DNA from 4 places in the Gracilibacillus sp. JCM 18966 genome. Region 4 is predicted to be linked to each of the others. Evidence: riboswitches for the same ligand, from Rfam matches in the RefSeq annotation. Region 4 holds a riboswitch; each other region holds the start of a gene.
The links. A riboswitch is a leader RNA that binds a small molecule or an ion and turns the genes downstream of it on or off. The one in region 4 is predicted to bind thiamine pyrophosphate.
Positions count from the first base shown of each region.

Region 1: linked by a shared signal. The riboswitch ahead of ACZ5N5_RS11450 (thiamine phosphate synthase) and the one ahead of ACZ5N5_RS12475 (ABC transporter substrate-binding protein) in region 4 are both predicted to bind thiamine pyrophosphate.
Region 2: linked by a shared signal. The riboswitch ahead of tenA (thiaminase II) and the one ahead of ACZ5N5_RS12475 (ABC transporter substrate-binding protein) in region 4 are both predicted to bind thiamine pyrophosphate.
Region 3: linked by a shared signal. The riboswitch ahead of thiW (energy coupling factor transporter S component ThiW) and the one ahead of ACZ5N5_RS12475 (ABC transporter substrate-binding protein) in region 4 are both predicted to bind thiamine pyrophosphate.

Region 1 is NZ_AP043883.1:2,396,108-2,401,116, forward strand. It holds gene ACZ5N5_RS11435 (ABC transporter permease) at 1-130, shown strand, start outside; gene ACZ5N5_RS11440 (amidohydrolase) at 224-1,390, opposite strand; gene ACZ5N5_RS11445 (ferritin-like domain-containing protein) at 1,570-2,013, opposite strand; TPP riboswitch at 2,151-2,250, shown strand; gene ACZ5N5_RS11450 (thiamine phosphate synthase) at 2,364-2,987, shown strand; gene thiO (glycine oxidase ThiO) at 2,980-4,104, shown strand; gene thiS (sulfur carrier protein ThiS) at 4,120-4,323, shown strand; gene ACZ5N5_RS11465 (thiazole synthase) at 4,327-5,009, shown strand, end outside.
Region 2 is NZ_AP043883.1:1,913,505-1,918,513, forward strand. It holds gene ACZ5N5_RS09210 (6-phospho-beta-glucosidase) at 1-803, shown strand, start outside; gene brnQ (branched-chain amino acid transport system II carrier protein) at 857-2,176, opposite strand; TPP riboswitch at 2,834-2,931, shown strand; gene tenA (thiaminase II) at 3,049-3,732, shown strand; gene ACZ5N5_RS09225 (acetylornithine deacetylase) at 3,745-4,995, shown strand.
Region 3 is NZ_AP043883.1:1,638,228-1,643,236, reverse strand. It holds gene ACZ5N5_RS07930 (IS110 family RNA-guided transposase) at 1-438, shown strand, start outside; gene ACZ5N5_RS07925 (ring-cleaving dioxygenase) at 749-1,717, opposite strand; TPP riboswitch at 1,845-1,955, shown strand; gene thiW (energy coupling factor transporter S component ThiW) at 2,078-2,551, shown strand; gene tnpA (IS200/IS605 family transposase) at 2,683-3,153, opposite strand; gene ACZ5N5_RS07910 (DUF362 domain-containing protein) at 3,381-3,617, opposite strand; gene ACZ5N5_RS07905 (aldo/keto reductase) at 3,946-4,785, opposite strand; gene helD (RNA polymerase recycling motor HelD) at 4,889-5,009, opposite strand, start outside.
Region 4 is NZ_AP043883.1:2,599,655-2,604,663, forward strand. It holds gene ACZ5N5_RS12465 (metal ABC transporter solute-binding protein, Zn/Mn family) at 1-509, shown strand, start outside; gene wrbA (NAD(P)H:quinone oxidoreductase) at 718-1,317, shown strand; TPP riboswitch at 1,553-1,662, shown strand; gene ACZ5N5_RS12475 (ABC transporter substrate-binding protein) at 1,781-2,725, shown strand; gene ACZ5N5_RS12480 (MTH1187 family thiamine-binding protein) at 2,741-3,034, shown strand; gene ACZ5N5_RS12485 (ABC transporter permease) at 3,078-3,824, shown strand; gene ACZ5N5_RS12490 (ABC transporter ATP-binding protein) at 3,827-4,561, shown strand; gene ACZ5N5_RS12495 (TatD family hydrolase) at 4,566-5,009, shown strand, end outside.

The DNA.
Region 1 (5,009 bases), 200 kb from region 4:
GCTCGTTATATTTGCTGTATTTTTATTCTTTGTCGGAAATCTAGAGCTTGGTCTGTTCATGTTTATTTTTAGCATTTTATTCATTCAATTTGTTATCCCTGCTTATGTTCATAAGAAGTTGAAGGGGTAAAAACGAAACAGGTAAACAAATAATAGGAGAGGCTATCCCATTTTTTATTAGGGGATAGCCATTTTTAATGGTGGTTAACTATGTAATAGTTATCTACTGGTTGGCACGATATACTGCTGAAATCAAAGTTTTTGCTGCGATTTTCATTGCTCGTTCATCAAAGTCAAACCTAGGATGGTGATGTGGTATAAATCCATCCTCTATTTGTGCGCCCGTAAAGAAAAATGCCCCAGGTTTACGTTCTAAATAATAAGCAAAATCCTCTCCTGTCATGCTTGGTTCAACCATTTCAGCTTTTTTAACCTCTGAAACCTGTTGGGCAGCTTCAATAATCCATGCTGCCTGTTCCTTATGATTCACGACAGGTGGATATCCTTTTTGGTAATCAAAATGATAGGAAACATCATAGCTATGACAAGTACCTTTGATGATCCTTTCCATTTCAGAGATGATGAACCGCTGTAGTTTTAAATCAAGCGTTCTTACAGTACCTTCAATGATTGCGGAATCTGGTATTACATTATAAGCATTCCCTGCATGAAAGGTACCGATGGATAGAACGGCTGTGGCTAATGGATCAAGCTTTCTACTAATAATTTGCTGAAGATTTGCGATTAATTGGGAACCTATCACGATAGGATCCTTGGTTTGATGTGGAATACCTCCATGACCACCGGTTCCATTAATTTTAATCGTAAACTTATCGGCAGCAGCCATAAAATTTCCAGGTGCTGTCTGCACAACTCCATATGGCGTATTTGTCCATAAGTGTGTTCCAAATACAAGCTCCACCTCATCTAATATTCCTGTATCAATCATTGGTTTTGCGCCTCCAGGTGCGACTTCCTCAGCATGCTGATGGATAAAAACAATTTTGCCAGGAATAACTTCTTTATATTGTTTAAATATTTTTGCAATGGTTAACAGTGTCGTAGTATGACCATCGTGGCCACAGGCGTGCATCACACCTTGACTTTTGGAACGATATTCCACCTTTTTTTCATCTTGGATGGGAAGTCCATCAAAATCTGCTCGCAATGCGATGGTCTTACCAGGTTTGCCTCCAGTTAGTGTAGCGACAACACCGTTTCCACCGACATTTGCTTGGTATGGTATTTCTAGTCTCTGATAGTGCTCTGCAATAAAGGCAGCGGTTTTGTATTCATAAAAGGAAAGCTCAGGGTATTGATGCAAATATCTTCGCATATTTACCATCTCATCATAATGTTGGTCTATTTCTATAAAAAGATTGTTTAGCATATATGCATCATCCTCTTACATTTTTTCTCATTATATCACAGTATTCTAGATGTGCATGGTGACTCAAGCTAAAAAAAATAACCCGAGCTTGTGAGCCCGGGCTAACATTAATCTATATAAAAAGGGGGGTATTTACATTTTAGAAAAGCATAAAGGCATCGCAAGAAGTCAGGTTTTTCCTAAAAGAAGCTTTTATCAGCTAGAAGTCTTTGCGTTTCTTCTTTATGTCCTGTTTCATCTGCGATCATATCGTCTAATTTAACGACAAGCTCTGTAAAACCTAATTCTTCTGCTTGTTGTTTCCTTTTTTCATAGCGTTCAATTGTCTCGGTTTCTGCTTTTAATGTTGCTTCAAGCATTGCTCTTACATCTGTTAATTGTTCTACTTTAGCTGGTGTCGTAGTTGGAGTCCCGCCTAATGTTTTGATCTTGTCTGACAAATATAGGGCATGTCCAATCTCATCATCAATCTCATCTTCAAAGAAAGGCTTTAATAAGGAGCGATACAACCCAGATACTACAGATGCATGATAGGTATACATAATAGTAGAAGCATATTCATTCGCTAAGTCTACATTTAATCCATCAATTAATTCTTGTAATTTTTTTTCATCTTGTGCCATGTTAGCTAACATCCTTTCACGTTTTAATCTTCCATTATATGTCTACCCTTAAATTTTAAAATTAAACATAAAAAAACTCCCTTATTGGCAAATCCGTGAATCTATGCTATTCTTTTCCTGTAAGCAACTAACTTCATAACGAACACTAGGGGAGCCTTTAAGGCTGAGACGGATTATTTCGGACCCTTTGAACCTGATCTGGTTAACACTAGCGTAGGGAAGTGGTAGAATAGCTTTGCATGTTTTTAGCATAATCAAGCCACTTGTCTTTATTAGATAAGTGGCTATTTACGTTTCAATTTAAGTTTTTCTTCCATTTCCCATTGCGTGTGACAAAGGAGTGAAAGATTTTGATCGAGAAACATCTGCACTTAATATCTAATGGGAATTTTTCTAACCAACATCTCCCTATCCTTAAAGAAATCCAACATGATATTGACTTTCTCCATATTAGAGAAAAAGAAAAAACTGCAAAACAATTAATGGATTCTATTAATTCATTAATAGGGATTGGGTTCCCTCTATCCAAAATCATCATAAATGATCGGATCGATGTAGCATACATGATGAAGTGCGCTGGGGTGCAGCTTGCTTACCATAGTGCTTGTGTATCTGCAGTAAAAAAACATTTTCCATCCATGTTATGTGGGAAATCTGTTCATTCCGTAAAAGAGGCAAAGCGAGCAGAAGAAGAAGGTGCAGATTTTTTGTTGTATGGACATATTTTTGCTAGTAATTCTAAACCTAACCAGGTTCCAAGAGGATTAATTGCACTTAATAGGTTAATAGACAGTGTTGCAATTCCAGTTTATGCAATCGGTGGAATAACTCCAGCTCTAGCACGGGATATACTGAAATGTAATGCGAGTGGCATTGCGATAATGTCTGGAATATGGGAGGCAGCTCAACCTCTTCAAGCTGTAAAGGCATACCGGAAAGTGTTGAAGGAAGCAAGGAGGGATAGGTATGAATAATTATGATCAAATCATTGTCGGTGCTGGTGTCATAGGTTGCTCAATTGCGTATCAATTAACGAAAAGGGGGTATAACGTTTTAGTATTGGAACAAAACAAAATAGGATGTGAGGCATCAAGTGCTGCTGCTGGAATGCTCGGAGCACAAGCGGAATTTTCAGAGGATTCTCCTTTGTTTCGATTTGCAAGAGAAAGTCGCTCCCTTTTTCCAGGGTTAGCAACAGAGCTAAAGGATCAAAGTGACGTGGATATCCATTATATGAACAATGGGATGTATAAGCTTGCCTTCCATGAAAAGGAATGGCAGCAATTAGAGGAAATCGCTCGTTTCCAAGTTGATGCAGGCGAAGAGGCATATATTTTAGGGCGTGATGAGGTAGTTAAGGAACTAAAAAATATTACCTCTCATTTTCTAACAGCATTATACTTACCGAATGACGGTCAGGTGTCAGCACCAGATTTAACAATAGCATTTGCTCTTGCTGCAAGAAACAATGGAGCAACAATAAAGGAATATACGGCTGTAACTAAACTTCTGATCAAAGATGGGCAAGTTCAAGGAGTAAGAGCAAATCAATGTTGTTATTATGCAGATCAAATAATATTGGCAACAGGAGTAGGCGGAAATCATTTGCTTCCTTTTTTAACAGATCCGTATATTATTTCACCTGTAAAAGGGGAGTGCTTATCGTTAATCACAGAAGAGCTGAAGGTAGAATCAACAATAGTTACCAATGGCTGTTATCTCGTTCCTAAGAGTAAGCAAAGAATCATCATTGGTGCGACTTCTATGCCTAACGATTGGGATAAAGAAGTGCGTGTTGAAGGAATTTATCAATTATTAACTCGTGCTCAAAAGATTTTGCCATGTTTGAAGAAGGCAAAAATGGAAGGCTTTTGGTCGGGATTACGACCACAATCAGCAGATGGCTTCCCTTTTCTAGGAGAAGTACCCGATATAGCAGGTTTATATATGGCAAATGCTCACTTTAGAAATGGTATTTTGCTTTCACCTATTACGGGTGAGTTTATGGCCGATTTAATAGAAGGAAAAGAAGTAAAGGCAGCATATAAGGAGAATTTTTCTCTTCATCGATTTCAAAAAGCATTTACATGAAGGTAGGTGAAATGATTGAAGCTTTTGGTCAATGGAAATGATTTAACAGTTAATAGCAGTGTGAATAGCATACAGCAATTGATCGAACATTTAGAGCTAAGGAACAAATCTTTGATTGTAGAACATAACCAGCAAATATTGAAAAAAGAGGACCATGAGAAGACTATCATAAACGATGGTGACAGAATCGAAATCGTTCATTTTGTAGGAGGAGGATGAGCAATGCTTACAATAGGAAAGTATCAATTTAACTCACGATTATTTTTAGGAACAGGTAAATTCTCGGATTTTGATGTGCAGAAAAAAGCGGTGGAGGTGTCCCAAACAGAAGTATTAACCTTCTCTGTTCGGAGAATGAATATTTTTGATCCAAACCAACCCAATTTTCTTGAAAAAATCGACCTTGAAAAATTTACTTTCTTGCCAAATACAGCAGGAGCAAGTAATGCAGAAGAGGCAGTTCGAATCGCTAAATTAGCTGATGCTTCAGGGTTATGTGATATGGTGAAAGTAGAGGTTATTGGATGCTCCAAAACATTGCTCCCAGATCCAGTAGAAACATTAAAAGCAACAGAAGCTCTATTGACAGAAGGCTTCACTGTATTGCCATATACCTCGGATGATGTTGTACTAGCACGTAAATTAGAGGAATTAGGTGCTCACGCTATTATGCCAGGAGCTTCTCCAATTGGAAGTGGCCAAGGCATTGTAAATCCATTAAACTTGCAATTTATAATCGAACAAGCAAAGGTCCCAGTTATCGTGGACGCAGGTATTGGCTCACCTAGTGATGCAGCGTTAGCAATGGAATTAGGAGCAGATGGTGTTTTGTTAAATACGGCAGTTTCTGGGGCGGATAATCCAGTACAAATGGCAGAGGCTATGCGGCTAGGGATTGACGCAGG
Region 2 (5,009 bases), 690 kb from region 4:
TGTATTCATTCGCTGGGATTAATCATTTTCATTGGCATCGAGTCCAAGATTTAGAAGGAAATGATGTAACTTCTCAAATAATTGATAAGCTGTATGAGGAAGAAAACGGAACTCCAGCAAATATCTTTGACGTTGCTTACTTTAAAGAACAATTAAAGCAAATGAATTTAATCCCATGTGGTTATCACCGTTACTATTACCGCTATGATGAGATGTTAAATCACATGCTAGGAGAATACAATGATCCGAATATAGGAACAAGGGCTCAACAAGTCAAACAAACAGAAGCAGAGTTATTCGAATTGTATAAAGATCCTAATCTACATGATAAACCGGAGCAGTTGACGAAACGTGGAGGGGCATACTATTCAGATGCTGCTTGTGAAACCATTGCGTCTATTTATGCAAATAAAAATACACAAATCGTCGTGTCTACGAAAAATAATGGAGCTGTGCCTGATCTTGCCCCAGATGATGTAGTGGAAGTATCTGCTTATATTGGTGCTGCAGGTGCACGACCAATCGCCTTTGGATCCTTTGAACCGGCAGAAAAAGGCTGGTTGCAGCTAATGAAAAGCATGGAACTTTGTGTAGAAAAGGCAGCAGTGACAGGTGATTATGGCGTATTATTGCAAGCATTTATCATCAATCCTCTAATACCTAGTGGAGAAACGGCAAAACGTGTGTTAGATGAATTATTGCTCGCTCATAAAGAGTATTTACCACAATTTGCTGAGAAAATAGAGGAACTAGAGACTGCAGAAGTAATCATTAAAGACGAAATTGCGAGAAATTTAAATTAATAAAAGAAAGGAGCTTCTCATAAGTAAAAAACTATTGAGAAGCTTCTTGTCCATTAAGAAACGTCTTTTTTGATCACACTACAACCATATCCTATTATGCCCCCAACAATTGCTGGAGCTATCCACCCTAGACCTTGATTATATAGAGGGAGAATTGTTTGAAATAAATCATTCACTGCCACAATTTTCAGCCCTGCAGCATTTAATCCATCGAACAATGAAACAATAAAGGTAAATAATATACTAGCTTGATATATTTCTTTTTTTCCTTTAAAGAGAGGATGGAGAAATGTTAAGATCATCAAACACATTGCCATTGGATAAAGCATCGATAAAACTGGAACAGAGAACTCAATAATGGTCGTAAGTCCAAAGTTAGAAATGACGGCACCGAGTATTGTAAAAATAATCGCCCAGATTGAATAGGAAATTTTAGGTATGATTTGATGAAAATAGGATGCACAAGACGTTACTAGACCAATACTTGTTGTTAAACAGGCTGCAACGACAATTACTCCGAGAATGATTTTTCCATACGAACCAAAGTAAAAAGCAGAGGCAGCAGCTAATATTGAACCACCATTCTCCATATAGCCGATTTCTTCGACACTAATTGCGCCAAGGTATGCAAGTGAAGAGTAGACAATACCTAGAAGAAGTGCTGCAATTAGTGCAGCTTTCGATGTCGAGATGATTAGCTGCTTTTTCGTGCTATAACCGATGTCCTTCATCGCATTAATAATAATAATTCCAAAAACAAAGGCAGCCAACAAATCCATCGTTAAATAGCCTTCTTGAAAGCCTGTGAAAAAACTGTTCGAGATATAAGCATCTGTCGGTGGTTGGATTTCTCCAATTGGATTTAGAAAGGAAACTATAATTAATAAGGCAATTACCACTAATAGGAGTGGAGTTAACACTTTTCCGATTATATCGATTAGTTTCTTCGATTGTAAGGAAAAATATAGTGTGAAGCCAAAGAATACGATCGTAAAAATAAGTAAGGCAACATTACTTGTCTGGTTACCGAAAAAAGGCGCAATGCCCATTTCATATGCAACGGTATTGGTTCTCGGTAGAGCAAAAAAGGGACCAATAGTTAAATATAAAGTGACAGTGAAAATAAGACCATATATTGGGTGTACCCGACTTGCTAATGACTGTAAGCTCTCTTTTCCTGAAATAGCAAGTGCTAGGACGGTGAGCACCGGCAATCCGACACCTGTAAATAGAAAGCCTAGGTTTGCTAGAAATAGGTTTTCTCCAGCAGCTTGTCCTAATAATGGTGGGAAAATTAAATTACCCGCACCAAAAAATAATGCGAAAAGCATAAATCCTATCGTGATAATACTTGTTGTGTTTCGTGATGACATAATAACCTCCGCAACAATTAATGTTTCATTTATATGAAATGTTAAGCTTTTATTTTTATTTTCAAAATATTTAAATAATAGCATGTAATTATTCGAAAAGCAATGATATTTATTGATAATTTGAAAATTAGTCATTTGTTCCACTTACAATACTTAGATAGATAAATTTGGATTTATTGTAATATACCCCAAAATCTCCTTCTTTCCTATTTAAATTGGTTGCATTAATTGCTGGTCTTTCGGATTATATTTAGTAAATTTACAAATTGTCATTAATAAAAAGTAAAATTATTACATAGTTTGTAAAAATAAATAATTCTTTACTAGTTATTTACGAAGACTTTACACTCAGCATTTATAATGAACAACAGATTTTTATTATCTACAAACAGAGTTGGCGAATGATAAGGAATACAGAGATTACTTGTGATTAGTAAAGAATAAATCAACAATGCAAGCAGATGTCCAGGTTAGTGAGAAGGACAAGATCACATTATCGACATGTGTAGTCTGTTAGGTCCTGAACAGGGTAGGCTCGTGATTCATGATAAGATAAAGAGCGAGGATGTGCTACACGACTAAGTGACCTCCTTATTTCCAATTAATTTGTCATTCTATAATCGATGTCTTATACTGGTAGGGAATAAAAAAATAAGTAGATTCGACTAGGGGAGCATGTAGGTGCTGAGAGATTTGATCGACCCTTTGAACCTGATCTAGTTAACACTAGCGTAGGGAAGTGGAATTGGCAGTTTGTGCATAGACGAATCATTGGCTATGTATGTTCAACCCATCTCCTTACATTGGTGATGGGTTTTTTGGTTTGTCACGGGATGTTACCGCCTAGTCGGAAATAAAGAGGAGGAAATAAATTGAATCAATTATTTACGGATCATCTTTGGAAAAAGGTGGAACCAATTTGGAGCTCTTACTTAGAGCATCCTTTTGTGAAAGGCCTTGGAAACGGTACTTTAGAGCAGGATAAGTTTAAGCATTGGTTAAAGCAGGATTATGTCTATTTAATGGATTATTCGAGACTATTCGCATTAGGGAGTGCGAAGGCAGAAGACTTAGAAACGATGACTATATTTGCCAAGCTACTACACGGTGTGCTTGATCTTGAAATGGATTTACACAGAAAATATGCGGCTGATTTTGGTATAACCAGAGAGGATCTCGAGTCCACAGAACCTTCCGCTATTACTACTGCCTACACTAGCTATATGCTAAATGTATCTCAGCGTGGAGGGATAGAGAATGTCGTCGCATCGGTACTTGCGTGTGAATGGAGTTATAATTTTATCGGTAAATCACTAGCAACATGGCCAGGAGCATTAGATGAAAATTTTTATAGTAGCTGGGTGAAGATGTATCAATCTCCCGAATTTACAGAGCTTGCAGAGAATTGCAAACATTTAATGAACAAAATGGCAAAAGGAAAATCAGAAGAGGATTTAACTAGACTAGAAGAGATTGTCATTCGAACAAGTCAGTTTGAATATATGTTCTGGGATATGGTAGAAAAACGAGAAGATTGGCCAGTAAGCCTAAATTAGGAGGAATAGCTTATGATTGATTTAGTCGATGAACACGCGCAGGAGTTAAAAGAAATATTAGCAAAATTGATTAGCTTTCCTACTGTTAGCCCACCAGCTAGAAATACAGAAGGAATTCAGTCCTATATCGCCAATTTTCTAGAAAAGGAAGGATTTGATACAACGAGGTGGGATGTCTTTCCACAGGATCCTAATATGGTTGCAGTGAAAAAAGGTGAGGAAAGTAGTTCATACAATAGCTTGATTATAAATGGTCATGTGGATGTTGCTGATGTTGGGGATAAAGCAGATTGGACAGTGCCGATATTTGAATTGACAGAGAAGGCTGGCTTCGTCTATGGTCGTGGTGTTTCCGACATGAAGGGAGCAATTGCTGCTACTTTGTTCGCAATGAAACTATTAAATGAGCAAGGTATCTCATTAAAAGGAGACTTACAGATTCAAACGGTGATCGGTGAAGAGGTAGGAGAAGCAGGGACATTATCCTGTCTGGAAAAAGGTTATACTGCCGATTTTGCACTAGTTGTCGATGGAAGTGATCGAAAAATCCATGGTCAAGGAGGTGTAATCACTGGATGGATTACTGTAAAAAGCAAGGAAGTTTTTCATGACGGAATGCGTGCAGCTATCTTACAAACATCCGAGGGTGCAAGTGCAATAGAAAAAATGATGAAAATTATTGCGAGCTTACAAGATTTGGAGCAAGAGTGGGCAGAAACCAAACAATATCCAGGCTTTAGAAAAGGAACAACTACAATTAATCCTGCGGTCATAGAAGGGGGCAGACATGCGGCATTTGTAGCAGATCAATGTAGTCTATGGGTGACTGTACATTTTTATCCGAATGAGAGCTATCAATCGGTGGTGGCGGAAATTGAAAATCACCTGAGAAATTCAATAAAAGACGATCCGTGGTTCCAAGAAAACCCGCTCCTCTTTCGTTGGGGAGGGAAATCTATGCTAGAAGAAAGAGGAGAAGTTTTTCCTTCTGCCGAAATTAGTAAGGATCATCCTGCAATCCAAATGCTCCAACAATCCCATCAAAAAGTGGAACAATCAAAGGCGATGATAGGTATGTCGGAAACCGTTACAGATGCAGGGTGGTTTCATGAAGGTGGTATCCCCACCGCCATTTATGGACCAGGGAAATTAAAGGAAGCCCATTCTGTTGATGAAAAAATAGAATGGGACGAGTTATTACGCTTTGCCAAAACATTAATGATCTTCATTACAGACTGGTGTAACAAGAGAAAAGAAGGATAAAATCTGGATATCAT
Region 3 (5,009 bases), 960 kb from region 4:
GATAAAGCGATCACTAAAATCATGGCTGGCTTACCCAATACCCTGCAATCCACACCCGGAATTGGACCTGTATTCGCTGCTGGTATCATCGCAGAAATCGGTCAGATTGAACGATTTGAAGCAGAGGCCAAAATAGCCAAATATGCAGGACTATACTGGCGAAAACACCAATCAGGCAGGTTTACGGCAGATGATACTTCCTTATCTCGTAACGGGAATCAGTATTTGCGTTATTACCTTGTTGAAGCCGCCAACTCGGTGAGAAGGCATGTACCTGAATACCAAGCTTATTACGAGAAGAAATACCGTGAAGTACCGAAACACCAACATAAAAGAGCACTCGTCTTAACCGCTAGAAAATTAGTGCGTTTGGTGGATGCGCTACTACGCAACCATCAAATCTACACGCCACAAGGGAGCGTGAAACATGAAGCTTAGAAAGTAGCTTCTACAACCCTTGTGTAATTACCATTAATTTACATTTGATTAATGGTCTAGTTTCCTATTGCCTTTTTTAACAAAATTGCACCTTGATATCTAAATCTTTTTTATTTTGTATCTTGACATATTACCGCAGGTCTTTTTTCTTCTACAATATAAAACATTTACATTTACAATAGCTTACTAACTCTTAATGAACAATGATCCGATTATATATTAACTATACTATTCAGCCAAAAAGAAAAAAGCACCTGATTAGAGGTGCTCATATAACCAATCTATTTCCGTTATCGATCTACCATTTGTCCTATTTTGTATCCAATGGCTCTAACCTCGATTCAATCTCTTCTCGACGGTCTTCTAAAAATGGAGGTAAAGCTAAAGATTCACCCAAATGCTCCGTTTCTTCATCTGTAGCAAACCCTGGTCCGTCTGTAGCCAACTCGATTAAAATACCATTTGGCTCTCGAAAGTATAAGGATTGAAAATAGTATCGATCCACCAATCCTGAGTTTGGTAGTCGTTCCCTTCGAATTTTTTCGTGCCATTTTTCCAATTCTGCTCGGTTGTCGACTCGTAATGCTACGTGATGCACACTTCCACGTCCAGGTCTTTCTTTCTGCAAATCTGAGCTTAGCTCTACATGCAATTCTGCCCCAGTTCCACCCTCTCCAGTTGAGAAAACTTCTACATCTGGCATCCCTTTATTACGAGAAGGGTAGCTTCCAACTTGGCGAAAACCTAATAATTCTGTTAATACTCGTGCAGTAGGGGAGATATCTGGAACGGTTAATTGAACAGGCCCAAGACCTGTAATCGCTTTGTCTTGTGGAACTGCACTATTTGTCCATGGAATACCAGAAGCTACCCCTTGGTTGGTCTGATCTGACACTAAAACTAATCGTTGGTTTTCATGATCACGAAATCGAATTACCTTTCTCCCAAATTGCTCTCCCATTCCCTCATGATTCACTTTAAATTGCCGAAAACGATCTAACCAATAGGCTAGAGCTTCATCATCTGGTACCCTTAAAGAAGTTTGTGAAATACTTTGATTCCCAGTATAGGTGTGTCCTGCTCTTGCTATTTCAAAAAAGGTAAGATCTGTACCAGGACTTCCTTGTTCATCGGCATAAAATAAATGATACATACTGGGGTCATCCTGGTTTACCGTTTTCTTTACTAATCTCATCCCAAGCACGTTAGAATAAAAACGATAATTGTCCTTAGCATTAGCAGTTATTGCTGATACATGATGGATACCTTTTAATTCCATGTTATCACCCCTCCACGTTGTTCTATTCTACAATTATATGACAAAATATCTCGAATTCAAAGTAATTAGTATCACCTATTGACTTTTCACCCACTTATGATAAAATTTTCATTAAATTCTATACGTGTATAACTACTAGGGGTGCCAATGAATGGCTGAGAGAGAAGCACATGTGCTTTTCAACCCTTAAGGACCTGATCTGGTTTATACCAGCGGAGGGAAGTAGCTGATCTTACTATTGGTATGTGAAGCCAGGTCCATTTTGGAGCTGGCTTTTTATATTTTCCCTCTACTACCGTTTTCTATACACAAAAATAAGGGGAGAATATTGTGAAAAAAAGAACATTAATACTTACAACGATGGCAGTATATGTCGCGGTTGGAACGATTGGATCACAGTTTTTATGGTTTCCAACTGGCATCGCCAAAGCCTATCCTGTTCAACATGCCGTTAACGTGATGGCAGCCGTAACTCTAGGGCCAATTCCGGCTTTATTGATTGCATTTGTGATCGGTCTATTGAGAAATCTTCTTGGACTAGGTACACTATTAGCATTCCCAGGTGGGATGATTGGTGCATTACTTGCAGGAATTCTTTATCGACTAACAAGTAAGAAACAAATGGCAGCAGTTGGAGAAGTGATAGGTACAGGTGTTGTTGGTTCCTTTCTATCTGTCCCATATGCTTATCTCCTTATGGGCACTTCTGTTGGGGCACTTGCCTTCCTACCAGGCTTTTTAGTTAGTAGTGTCACTGGTGCTTTAATTGGACTTTTGATTCTATCAAAGATAAAAACTACGAATCTGTTACACCATCCACTTTCCTCTAAGTAAATCAAAACCACCAGTGTGAACTGGTGGTTTGCTCTGCGGCTGGAAGCCTCTATTACCGGCCTCGGCCTAAAAGGCCCACCGAACGGTTTCTCCTTTTGCACCACATTCACTCACTGATTCTAAAGAATCTCCTACTTCTTCTTATTTTTTTGTCCTATAAACGGATCAAATTCTTCGAATATAGTTAATTGATCCGACATGTAATCTTCTTTTAGCTGATTTCTAATGTATTCTTGTATTTGCTTTCTATTTCGTCCCACTGTATCGACATAGAATCCTCGGCATAAAGATTTTCTATTTCCATATTTATATTTTAAATTGGCATGTCGATCAAATATCATCAAGCTGCTCTTCCCTTTTAAATACCCCATAAATTGAGATACACTTAATTTCGGTGGGATACTTACTAACATATGGATGTGATCCGGACAAGCATTTGCTTCATGTATGATCACACCTTTTCGTTCACATAAATCGCGTATGATTTGACCTATGCTTTTTTTGTATTTTCCGTATATTATTTGCCTTCTGTACTTTGGTGCAAACACTATATGATACTTACAATTCCATGTTGTGTGTGCTAAACTATTCTTGTCCTTCATAGGACTCGCCTCCTTCTTTGGTGAGATTTAGTGGTCGGGAAACCAACTTTATCTTACCATGAAGTGAGGCTTTTTTGGCCCACGCTGAAAGCTTTCCGGAACCCCTCGCATAGCAAGGGGTTTTCAACAACATTAAGAAAATGCGACCATGCTTATGATGGTCGCATCTTGCTATTACTACGTTAGAAACTCGTCTTTTTTAACGAATAAGTTAGCTTTTTAATTTTCTAACGTGCAAAATATGCCTCTGCTTTTTCCAAGAAAACTTCCTGTTCAGGAGTAAGATCATACTCCTCTTCGATGGCATCCACTGGACAGACAGCTTTACATGCCCCACAGTCAATACACACATCAGGATCTATATAAAATTGATCTGGACCTTCTACAATACAGTCAACTGGACAAACAGTAGTACATTCACCAGCTTTTTCTGCCTGACAAGGTTCCGTTATTACAAAAGCCAATTCGAAACCCCCTTAAGTGTTTAAATCTATTAACTACGATATCTTATCTTCCTAGCATTTTGCAAGAAAAAGTGCCTGGGACAAAAGATTAGTAAGAAGGAAAAAATCCGAACGTTAATATTTCTGCACTGCAATCGCTTCGTCAAAATACTTCGCTTTCCGTGGGCACGGCGATCTGCTAACTTTGCAAAGAAAACCGCTTTGCAAAGTGGATCTTCAGCTCGTGCTGTTCCCACTGGAGTCTACGTATTTTGACTACGCGTAGTCAGAATATTGTTCGGATTTTGATTCTCTCTATTTAGTTATGTCCCAGCATCTTTCTTTTTTATTATCTCTTATCAAAATCATCTGGGTCTGGTCCGATACGCTCTTCCTTATTCAGATCAGCAATTAATTTCATCTCTTCTTCTGATAATTCAAAATCGAACACATCGGCATTTTCATGAATACGATGTTGTTTTACCGATTTCGGAATTGTCACAACCTCTTTTTGTAGATCCCATCGTAAAATAACCTGAGCGGTTGATTTTCCATGATGCTTCGCAATTTTAGTTATCGTCTCATCAGATAATATTTGACCTTGCTTTAAGGGAGACCATGCCTCTAGCTGTATGTTGTGCTTTTTACAAAATTCATGTAAGCTTTTTTGTTGTAGATGTGGATGGAATTCTACTTGATTTACCATCGGCACAATCTTTGCCTCAGTTAATAAATCCTCCAAGTGATGCTCTTTGAAGTTACTTACACCAATAGCACGAATTTTGCCATCCTGATATAGCTTTTCCATCGCCTTCCATGTTTCCTTGTATTTATTTTGCTTTGGTACTGGCCAATGGATTAAATATAAATCTAAATAATCTAAACCTAATTTTTGTAACGTCGTTTCAAAAGCTTGTAACGTTTCTTCATAGCCTTGATCTTTGTTCCAAAGCTTTGATGTGATAAATAGTTCTTCGCGAGGAATTCCTGATTCTTTTATGGCCTGTCCTACACCTTCTTCATTTTTATAGACGGCGGCAGTATCAATACTCTTGTAGCCATGTTCGAGAGCCCATTTTACAGAATTAATGACTTCTTCTCCATCTTCCACTTGGAAAACACCAAGACCAAACCAAGGCATTTCTACCCCATTGTTTAATGTTGTGGTGGATTGTAAACTTTTCACCATTTTCATTCCTCCCTTTGTTTCACTACGATATTATCTTCCCACAAAATGCTCGATAATGAAAATAAGTAGCTCAACTTAAATAGTGACCGTTTTGAAACGATCACTATTTTTTCGCCATAATCTCGTGAATTTTATAATGCTTGAATCTTGCTTTAGGTACCTCATCTATAAAACGGCTTGGGCGTCCAATAGAAAATAGTGCAAGCTCATGCATTGCTCTCGTG
Region 4 (5,009 bases):
TATGGTTAGATCCAATAAAAGCGGTACAGCTCGCAGAGAATATTAAGGATGCACTTGTGGAGATTAGACCTGAACAAAAGGAAAGCTATGAAGAAAACTTTCAAGATTTAGAAGAAAGGCTAACAGCACTTGATCAAAGCTTCCATGAGCAATTAGAACAATCTGACAACAAAGAAATCCTAGTAACACATGCTGCATACGGATATTGGGAACAAGGCTATGGAATAGAACAAATTGCGATTTCTGGATTATCACCAACCGATGAACCATCACAAAAGCAGCTGGAAGAAATTATTCATCAAATTGATGAGAAAGGAATTAAATATTTGTTGTTTGAGCAAAATGTAGAGCCTAAAGTTGCAAAGGTGATTCAAAATGAAGCTAATATTGAGTCACTCCAATTACACAATTTATCTGTATTAACGGAAGAAGATATAGAGAAGGAAGAGAATTATTTCACATTAATGGAACGAAATCTAGAGGTTTTGGAACAAGCGCTTCATTATTAATGAAAGTTAACCATTAGGAAATATTAAGATTATATGCTTAAATATTTCCTAATGGTTATTATTTCTTTACTTGTTGAAAGCCTGTTCGGATAGTTCCACTTAGTCATAAGCAATTGTCTTGAATTAGAGATAATTACTTGATATGCTATGTAGGCCTAGAAGTTTGAACTAGGCATGCAAAAAGGAAGGAAAGAAGGAGTTTTAGGATATGGTAAAAGTAGCAGTAATTTATTATAGTTCAACTGGAACCAATTATCAACTTGCTAATTGGGCAGCAGAAGCGGTGAAAGCAGCAGATGCTGAGGTAAGAGTGGTGCGTGCGCAAGAGACGGCGCCAGAGGCTGCAGTAGCTTCTAATCCAGCTTGGAAACAGCATTTAGAGGAAACTCAACATGTCCCTGTAGCAACCTCTGATGATATAGAATGGGCAGATGCGATTATTTTCAGTATTCCGACTAGATTTGGAAATGTTCCATCTCAAATGAAGCAATTTATTGATTCACAAGGCGGATTATGGGCTGCAGGAAAAACGATGAATAAAGTAGTAACAGCCATGTCTTCTGCTTCTAATGCGCATGGTGGTCATGAGGGAACCTTATTACATTTATATACCTCTATGATGCACTGGGGTGCGATCATCGTCCCTCCTGGATATACAAATGAATGTATCTATGGGGCAGGCGGAAACCCTTATGGAACTAGTGTCACACAAACTCCAGATGGTAAAATGCTGGAGGATGTAGAAGCAGCAGTGAAGCACCAAGCAACTCGTGTAGTGGAAGTAGCTTCAAAAATAGTTCAATCATAATTGTAGAAGGCAGATCTTCAGCAATGAAGGTCTGCTTTTTTTTGCACGTTAGGAAGATATAAAATTTCTACACAGCAGAAGCATCGACCAAGTTTTTTAAGGTAACAAGTAAAAAAAACTAGGTACTTGTTAAAGTAGAGAGAATGCCTCGTTTTTTTCATATCTCCAATGAAGTACACAAAACTTGAATAATTACGATAAATATGTCAAAGTATGAATGTGATAGCAATAAGATATGGACATGTAGGGGGACTGGTGTTGCCAGTTGAGATTGTATCCGGAAGATACTGACCCTTAGAACCTGATCTGGTTAGCACCAGCGTAGGGAACATATGGAATTATGAATCTATATGCGCTCTAGGCTTCTGTCTAGAGCGCTTTTTCTATATGTATCCCTTAAAAACGACATAAGGGGGAAATCAAATTGAACAAACTATTAGTTGTCTTAGCATGTATGTTTTTTATGTTAACAGGATGTGGCCAAGACTCTTCTCAAACAGACAAACAGAATTTAACAGAAGTCACGTTTGTTTTGGATTGGACACCGAATACAAATCATACCGGATTATATGTCGCCCAAGCAAAGGGTTATTTTGAGGAAGAGGGATTAAATGTCAATATTGTGCTTCCGGGTGAAGCAGGTGCTGATCAAACGGTAGCTGCAGGGAAGGCCGATTTTGGAATAAGTGCACAGGAGGCGGTTACTGAAGCAAGAGTACAGGATATTCCGATTGTATCGATAGCAGCTGTTATTCAACATAATACTTCTGGTTTTGCAGCCCCAGTAGAGAAAGGAATCCAATCCCCTGCCGATTTTGCCGAAAAGACATATGGAGGCTGGGGTGCACCAGTGGAATCAGCAGTAATCGATTCCTTGATGAAACAAGAGGGTGCATCCGTAGATGATGTTACCATTACGAATATTGGCAATACCGACTTTTTTACTGCAGTTGAGCGAGATGTAGATTTTGCATGGATTTACTATGGTTGGACTGGTGTTGAAGCAGAGCTTCGTGGTATCGACCTAGATATGCTCTACTTAACCGATTATTCAGAAAAACTAGATTACTATACTCCTGTTATCACAACAAATGAAACAATGCTAGAAGAGAATTCTGAAACGGTTCGTTCATTGTTAGCAGCAGTAACTAAGGGTTATCAATATGCTATCAGTCATCCAGCTGAAGCAGCAGATATATTAATAGATAAAGTACCCGATTTAGACCCAGAATTGGTAAAAGCAAGTCAAGAATGGCTCTCTCCAAAATATCAGGACGATGCTACAAGATGGGGAGAACAACGTCCAGAGGTTTGGAGAAATTATTCTGATTGGATGTTCGAAAATGGTCTATTAGAAAGGGAGCTAGACGTAGAATCAGCGTTTACAAATGAATTTTTACCTGAATAAAAAGGAGAGAGAAAAATGGCAAATGCATTAGTGAGTATTCAAATTATCCCGAAAACACCAAATGGGGAAGATGTGATTCCATTTGTAGATGCAGCAATTGAGGTAATCGAGGCTGCTGGAGTGAAGTACCAAGTGAATCCATTAGAAACAACAATGGAAGGGGAGCTATCTGCACTACTAGTGATTATTGAAAAAATGAATCAACGTATGCTAGATATGGGCTGTACGAGCAACATATCCCAAATTAAAATTTATACAAGGGCGGACAATCAGGCGTCTATGGAAAAATTAACAGAGAAATATCACTAAAGTAGTGGAAACAACATAACAGAGTAAGGACGGTGTTAAGCACATGATAAAAAAATCATGGCTTCCTATCTCAGTGATTGCGATAATGCTTTTTATCTGGGAGCTATCGACGAGAATCTTTCAAATACCAGATTGGATACTACCAGCACCCACTGTCATTATACAGGAGGCACTTAACAACTGGCCGAACTATAGTCATCATATCTTCTCAACAATTCAACTAACGATACTCGGTTTGGTTATGGGGATAGTGGTTGGACTAACGGTAGCGGTTATTCTACATTTGTTGCCAAAGGTGAGAGAAGCAGTATATCCAATTATGATCCTTTCACAAAATGTTCCAATTATAGTGTTGGCACCACTACTCGTGATTTGGTTTGGTTTTGGCATGACACCAAAGCTATTGATTATAATCCTTGTGTGTTTTTTTCCGATTGCAGTAGCTACGATTGATGGATTGAGACAAACTTCGCCAGAGCTTATTCATTATATGAAAATGGCAGGTGCGACCAAGCAACAGATTTTTAGAAAGTTAGAGCTACCACACGCTTTGCCTGCTATATTTTCAGGACTAAAGATTTCAGCAACCTATAGTGTGATGGGGGCCGTCATCTCAGAATGGTTAGGAGCCAATCAAGGTATTGGGGTTTATATGACATTAGCATCCTCCTCATTCCGAACAGATAGAGTATTTGTAGCGATATTATTTATCATGATATTATGCTTATTCTTTTTTGCGATCATTTTAATCTGTGAAAAAGCTTTGATCAAATGGAGAAAGGAGGGGTAGGCTTGAGCACATTACAAATTAATCACTTAACGAAAAGCTTTGAACCACATACCATTATTCAAGATTTGAATCTAGTGGTAAATGAAGGAGAATTTGTGTCATTACTAGGTCCATCTGGAAGTGGAAAGAGTACGATTTTTCATTTAATTGGAGGCTTGTATGAGCCAGATCAAGGAACCATTCTCTTAAACGGAGAAAATATTATCGGAAAGAAAGGTGCCATTAGCTATATGCCTCAAAGTCCTTCCCTTTTTCCGTGGCGTACGATTCTTGAAAATGTAGTATTGGCCGCAGAGCTTTTTGAAAGACCTGATAAACGAAAGGCAAAGAAAATGTTAAAACGTGCAGGACTTCATGATTATATTGATGCTTATCCTCATCAGCTTTCTGGCGGGATGCAGCAACGAGTAGCTTTTGTTAGAAGCTTATTAAGTCCACAATCCTTTATTTGTCTAGACGAACCTTTTTCTGCGCTAGATGAGTTTACTAGGGTAGATATGCAGAAATGGCTATTATCCATCTGGGAGGAAGAACGTCCTTCGGTTTTATTTGTTACACATAATATTGAAGAAGCAATCTTTTTATCCGATCGCATTCTAGTCTTAGGCGAACGCCCAGCAAAAGTAACCGAAGAGGTTCATATCCCTTTTGAACGACCTCGAACAGCTCGCTTACTTTTATCACCTGAATTATTAGAAATAAAGAAACGAATTTACAGAATATTAAGGGGCTCATAAACTGATGATTGATGCACATATTCACCTTGACTGGTATAGAAAGGAAGAACGGGAAACTATCCTAAAGGACTTAAAGGATAAAAGGATTGCAGGTCTTATCGCCATTTCAAGTGACTTAGCATCTTGCAAAAAAGTATTGTCATTATCTCAGAAAAACAAGCTAGTTTTTCCTGCTTTAGGATGGCACCCAGAGCAGTCATTGCCAGATGAGAAAGAACTAGCTGAATTGGAAGAGTTAATCAGAAAACACCATCATTCTATAGTCGCAATTGGAGAAGTGGGTTTACCTTATTATCTAAAAAAAGAACGTCCAACGTTAGATATAAATCCATATATTCATATTTTGGAGAGATTTATCAATTTGGCAAAAGAATATCATTTACCGATTGTGCTTCATGCTGTATATGAGGATGCTGACATTGTGTGCGACCTATTAGAAAAACATGGT